2 regions of the Pseudoalteromonas sp. APM04 genome follow, and region 2 is predicted to be linked to the other one. Evidence: predicted binding sites of a transcription regulator. Region 2 holds the regulator's gene; the other holds the start of a gene.
The links. The regulator FliA, encoded in region 2, starts transcription of late flagellar genes. The targets are predictions, from matches to a motif close to CTAAAGNTNNNNNNNNNNNNGCCGATA.
Positions count from the first base shown of each region.

Region 1 (3,183 bases), 1.7 Mb from region 2:
CACTGCCCGAAGGAAACGAGCCATTTTCTCTAATACGAATAATAATTTGCTGACCTAATGATTCAAGTTCTATTGCACCATCTATTATTTGCCTTTCTAACTGCTGCGCTATTTTTTTAACTAGCTCATTTGTTTGCTCTTGATCTGCAGCGGATATTGCTTGTTCTGATGACTGCTCTTGTGAGGTACTTCTAGATTCACCGCCACGTTTATCGCCTCGCTGTTCTTGCCTGCCGCCCGCTGAACTTTCATCACCAGCCTGAAACTCTAGCATTTGCTGGGTCATTTCAACGGTTTGCTGTTGAATAGTTTCAATGGGTGTAGGCTCTGGCTTACCTGGGGTAAATTCCATAGCGATAACCGATGTCCCTTTTGGGATATCTTTAACTTCAATTTTATTTTGCACACCAAAAGCAAACTTCATTGAACCTGCAATTTGTTTAAATTTAAGTACATCCATTTCTGAGAATGCCAATAAGAGTACAAAAAAGCACATCAATAGCGACATTAAATCAGCAAATGTACCCATCCAAGCAGGCAAACCGGGGGGTGGGCATTTGCACTCTTCATCAGACATGGTTACTCCTCGGTATCAACTTTACGCTTAGACTCAGCCAAGTAGTTTTTCAAAATACCTTCAATAACTTTGGGGTTTTGACCATCTTGAATTCCTAAAATAGCATCGAGAATCAAACGCTGATTCATCGCTTCTTCGTCTTTACGCAGCTCAAGTTTTACCTGAATCGGAATTGCTACTACATTCGCCAAAAATGCACCATACAGAGTGGTCAATAGTGCCACGGCCATTGCAGGTCCGATAGCTTTGGGGTCGTCCATGTTTGATAACATGGCAACGAGGCCTATCAATGTACCAATCATTCCCATTGCGGGAGCTATGTCGGCAAGTGCTTTAAATAAGCCAGCACCTAGTTCATGACGGGTCGTGGTTAGGGAAATATCCTTTTGAAGTGTAGCGCGCACAACATCTGCGTCATGACCGTCAACAAGCATGTCAACGCCTTTACGCATAAATGGGTTTGGGATTTCAGCTTCTTCGAGTGCTAAAAAGCCACCTTTACGGGCAGAATCCGCAAGCTCTACTGCTTTTTCTATTAACTCTTCAGGCGACTCAATTTTAAACATGAATGCCTTACCAACAACCTTACCTATCCCTAAAAACTGAGACATAGTGAAGTTTGATAAAACAATAAACAGCGAGCCACCAAATACAATTACACTTGAAGGCGCATCGGCAAACATGCCCATTTCACCGCTACTACTCATAAACATAGACATGACAATTAAGCCTATTGCGCCTAGGATCCCTATTATGGTTGCTAAATCCACATTTCCTCCAGAGATTTCATGTTTAAATGCCTTATCATAAACTTTTTATTATTAACTGCTTATCGGCAACATACTGAATTGCTTAAGTCATTTTTGTAAATAAACATAAAAGTTATATTTATTATTTTATATCAAGTTAGGCGCACTGCCTAATTATCGAGTTTTCCTGACTAATAACACTGATTAACACGCGATTAATCGCGCTAAATGTAAAAAACTCATATCATCCTTTGACCTAGTTTAGCATTCCCCCTAAAATTGGCTCCTAAATTTATCATGTAAGCTGAAATAAAGATGGCGACTAAAAAACCTGAAAACTTAAGTTTCGAAAAAGCACTAGAAGAATTATCAACAATTGTTAGTGAAATGGAACAAGGTGATTTATCGCTTGAACAATCATTAAAGCAGTTCGAGCGTGGTATTGCACTCGCTGGTGCGTCATCTGAAAAACTACAGCAAGCAGAACAAAAAGTATCTATTTTAATGGGTAATAGCGAAAAGTCAGCACTTACAAACTTTAATAATGATATGGAATAGTTGTGAGCATAAAAGACTATATTGAACGTGCTCAAATAGATGTAGCCACTACACTCAATAGCTACTTTGAACAACCGCTCGATAGCGATAAAACAATAAAAGAAGCCACTCATTACAGCTTATTTAATGGTGGAAAAAGGCTGCGCCCTTTTTTGGTGTACGCTGTTGGTGAAATGCTAGGCGCTAAAAAAAGTGACTTAGACGTTTTGGCTGCAGCCATAGAATGCATTCATAGTTATTCATTAGTACATGACGACCTACCAGCTATGGATGATGACGATTTACGCCGCGGCTACCCCACTTGCCATATTGTGTATGGCGAAGCGCAAGCCATTTTAGCGGGTGATGCATTACAAACTCTTGCCTTTGAACTTATAGCCACACATAACTTTAATTGCTCAGCGCAATCACAAGTAAAAATGATTGCTGCACTTGCACATGCATCAGGTATTGAAGGGATGGTGGCAGGACAAGGTTTAGACATTGCCGCAACTGACAAAGTTGTTTCTGTACAAGAGCTTGAGCGCATCCATAAGTTAAAAACCGGTGCACTAATTAACTGTGCTATAACACTAGGTGCACTGTGCAGTGAAAAAGCAGATGAACAAACTTTAGAAAACTTGAGCGTTTTTGGGTATGCTATAGGGCTGGCATTTCAAGTACACGACGATATTTTAGACGTGGAAGGTGACACCTTTATACTAGGTAAACCACAAGGCTCAGATATAGAAGCGAATAAAGCGACATACCCGGCGTTATTAGGTATGCTAGGCGCTAAAGAAAAGGCGCAAAATTTAATAACACAAGCCCACGAAGCGTTAGCACTTATTGATGCAGATACTACGCTTCTTGCGTCGCTGGCAAATTACCTTATTGAACGTGACCACTAGTCACAGTTTAAGCGTATTGCAAATAGCACTGACATTATTACTTAACATTCGTTGTTCACTCCCATTTGAAAGCGAATGTGATCGAAGGATATAAAAAAGCCATGACACTTGATAGTAGCAAGTATCCATTACTTAACTTGGTTGACAAACCAGCTCAATTACGAGACTTAGCGCAAGATAAACTTCCCGAGTTTAGCAATGAGCTACGTGAGTATTTACTTAACTCTGTATCGCAAAGTAGCGGTCATTTAGCGTCTGGTTTAGGCACAGTTGAGCTTACAGTTGCACTTCATTATGTATATAACACACCAGAAGATCGTGTAGTGTGGGATGTTGGGCATCAAGCCTACCCGCATAAGATCTTAACGGGTCGCCGCGACCAAATGCATACTATTCGCCAAAAGGATGG
Region 1 is NZ_CP094441.1:2,720,551-2,723,733, forward strand. Features, by position in the region: gene MTP24_RS12545 (flagellar motor protein MotB) at 1-577, opposite strand, end outside; gene pomA (flagellar motor protein PomA) at 580-1,347, opposite strand; gene MTP24_RS12555 (exodeoxyribonuclease VII small subunit) at 1,642-1,884, shown strand; gene ispA ((2E,6E)-farnesyl diphosphate synthase) at 1,887-2,774, shown strand; gene dxs (1-deoxy-D-xylulose-5-phosphate synthase) at 2,876-3,183, shown strand, end outside.
Region 1: the regulator FliA is predicted to act here: its motif matches at 1,408-1,434, upstream of pomA (flagellar motor protein PomA).

Region 2 (3,183 bases):
TCGTCTGCCAACTGTTGAGCAATTGGTAGGCTAGCCTCAACAGCATCCATTGTTTTATTCGCGGCATTTTCTGTCATTTCTATAACATAATTGAGCCGTTTTTTTGCATCTGGAATAGCATCGGTAGTTAAGTCAGATAAGCGAGTGTCTAGCTCAAAGCTTTTTAAAGCTTCATGCAATTGACGGGTTAACTTTCCAACCTCAGCAAATATTTCAGATTGCTCCTTAGAAGCGGTATCTAAAATTAACTGATTGGCTTTGTCTTGCTCACCGTTTTCTAGAAAAACAACGAGCTGACGAGCTTGTTCTAAAGTTATTTGAGGCGCAGCAAGTGCTGACATAAGCCTCTCCCCCTATCATTAGCCTAAACGTTCAAATACTTTTTCTAATTTAGTTTTGAGTGTTCCAGCAGTAAATGGCTTAACGATATAACCATTAACACCTGCCTGTGCTGCCGCTATAATTTGTTCTTTTTTAGCTTCAGCCGTTACCATCAATACTGGAATGTGTTTAAGCTTATCATCCGCACGTATTGCTCTTAGTAGGTCTATACCCTGCATTCCTGGCATATTCCAATCGGTAACAACAAAATCAAATACTTGATTTTGTAGCATTGGCAAAGCGGTTGACCCATCGTCTGCTTCTTGAACATTAGTGAAACCTAAGTCACGCAACAGATTTTTAATAATACGTCTCATTGTTGAAAAATCGTCAACAACCAGAATTTTCATGTTTTTATCCAAAACATCCCCCAGTGAGGTCTTAACCTTGTTTACTTACTACTAATTTATCCAGTCATTGATTTTAGCTTTAAGCTTAATCATCGCCTGACCATGTATTTGACTTACACGCGATTCACTTACATCGAGTATATGCCCTATTTCTTTTAAATTCATTTCATCGTTATAGTACAAAGACAGCACCATTGCATCACGTTCTGGTAAAGATTTTATTGCACCTAATAGAGACTCGTTAAACCGCTCATTTTTAACATTATTAAACGGTTTGTCTAGCGCTAAATCTTGGCCCACTGGACTGATGGCATCTTCATCAACACCAAGGTCTTCAATACCGAGTACTTTACTTGCATTTACATCGTTTAAGATATGATGGTACTCATTTAACGAAATTTCAAGTTTTTCAGCAACTTCTATATCTGTTGGCTCACGGTTTAAGCTTTTTTCTAAAAAAGCAATTGTTTCGGCCACCAAACGGCTTTTACGATGTACTGAACGGGGTGCCCAATCGCCACGTCGCATCTCGTCAAGCATTGCCCCACGAATACGAATCCCCGCAAAAGTTTCAAAGCTAGCCCCTTTGGTTGCATCAAAACTTTTAGATGCTTCAATCAGACCTATCATTCCTGATTGTATTAAATCGTCCAGCTGCACGCTGGCTGGTAAACGCGCTATAAGATGACATGCCACTTTTTTGACAAGTGATGCATGTTTTTCAACAATCACATTTAAGTTTTGTGCTGATTGATATCCCATAACTTTATTCACCAATGTTGTCATAATTAGCCGTTTACTAGTTTCTCTATGAAAAACTCCAGATGACCTGATGGTTGATTAGGTATTGGCCATTTAACTGCTTTTGTTGCTAACGCTTGAAAAGCAAGTGCCGCCGGCGAATTAGGAAAAAGCTCTACAATAACTTTTTGGCGACGCGTTGCTTTGCGCATATTTTCGTCGTAGGGAACCGTTGCGACCAGGTCCATTGATACATCTAAAAAACGATCGGTCACTTTGGAAAGTTTAGCAAATAACTCTTGCCCTTCACGCATACTACGGACCATATTTGCAACAATTTTAAATTTGTATACACCATGCTCGCGACTCAACACTTTAATGAGCGCGTAAGCATCTGTAATCGATGTGGGCTCGTCGCATACAACAACCATGACGTCTTGTGCCGCGCGAGAAAAACTCAGCACCATGTCTGAAATACCTGCGGCTGTATCGACAATTAAAATATCAAATTCTGTATTTAATTCACTAAAAGCCCGTATAAGTCCCGCGTGCTCTGAAGGCGATAATTCAACCATACTTTGAGAGCCTGACGTTGCGGGTACAATCTTTATACCTGCGGGGCCTTCAACTAAAATTTCATCAAGTTCACATTCACCAGATAAAACATGTGATAAGTTACGTTCAACACGTAGTCCTAGCATAACGTCACAGTTTGCTAAGCCTAAATCGGCATCAAGAACCAACACTCTGTTACCTTGCTGGCCTAATGCAATTGCAGTATTCAGAGAAACATTTGTTTTTCCTACTCCACCTTTACCGCCAGTGACAGCGATAACTTTTACGCCGTTGTTATTGTTTTGACTCATTTTGCGCAGGCCACTTGCTTGATCTAATACTGTGTTAATCATACATCCCTACTGTGCTTGGCGCCACTGCTTGGTGCCTTGAATGTTGTACTTTTGCTCTTTTTAAATAGAGTTGCTCAGCCTTTTTAACTAGTTTTTCAGCATTTGCAACTCGAATATCTTCTGGTACTCGTTGACCGTTAGTAAGATACCCTATTGGAAGGCGATTTTGAATCGCTATACTAATAATCTCACCTAAACTTAAAGATTCGTCTAATTTGGTGAATATACAACCACTTAACTGCACTTTTTTAAAGTGCCTAACGGTTTCTTGCAACACATGTATTTGCGATGTTGCGCTGAGCACTAAATAACTGCGAATATCAACACGCTGATTACGCATTAGCGTATTAAGTTGCTCTGTTAAGCGCAAGTCGCGTTGGCTCATACCCGCAGTATCAATTAATACTAGTCGTTTATTTCGTAAATGATATAAAACTTCAGCTAATTCATTAGCATCTTTAACTTGCTTTACACCACAACCTATAATTCGGCCATAAGTGGCGAGTTGCTCATAAGCACCAATTCTGTATGTGTCTGTTGTGATTAAAGCGACTTTGTCTGCACCGTATTTTTGTGCGCCAAGCGCAGCTAATTTAGCAACGGTTGTTGTTTTGCCAACACCCGTTGGGCCGACTAAGGCGTATACACCGCCTTGACGTAAAATCTCGTTGTTGGTTGTCTGCATCTGATCTTCAACCATTGTTAAAAGTGCTTTCCAACCTTGCTGGCGAGATACATCGTCAGGTACAAAGCACGCCATTTGCTCAGCAACATCTTTATCTATTCCCATACCGACTAAACGA
Region 2 is NZ_CP094441.1:947,666-950,848, reverse strand. Features, by position in the region: gene MTP24_RS04485 (protein phosphatase CheZ) at 1-341, opposite strand, end outside; gene cheY (chemotaxis response regulator CheY) at 360-743, opposite strand; gene MTP24_RS04475 (RNA polymerase sigma factor FliA) at 783-1,493, opposite strand; gene MTP24_RS04470 (MinD/ParA family protein) at 1,520-2,380, opposite strand; gene flhF (flagellar biosynthesis protein FlhF) at 2,373-3,183, opposite strand, start outside.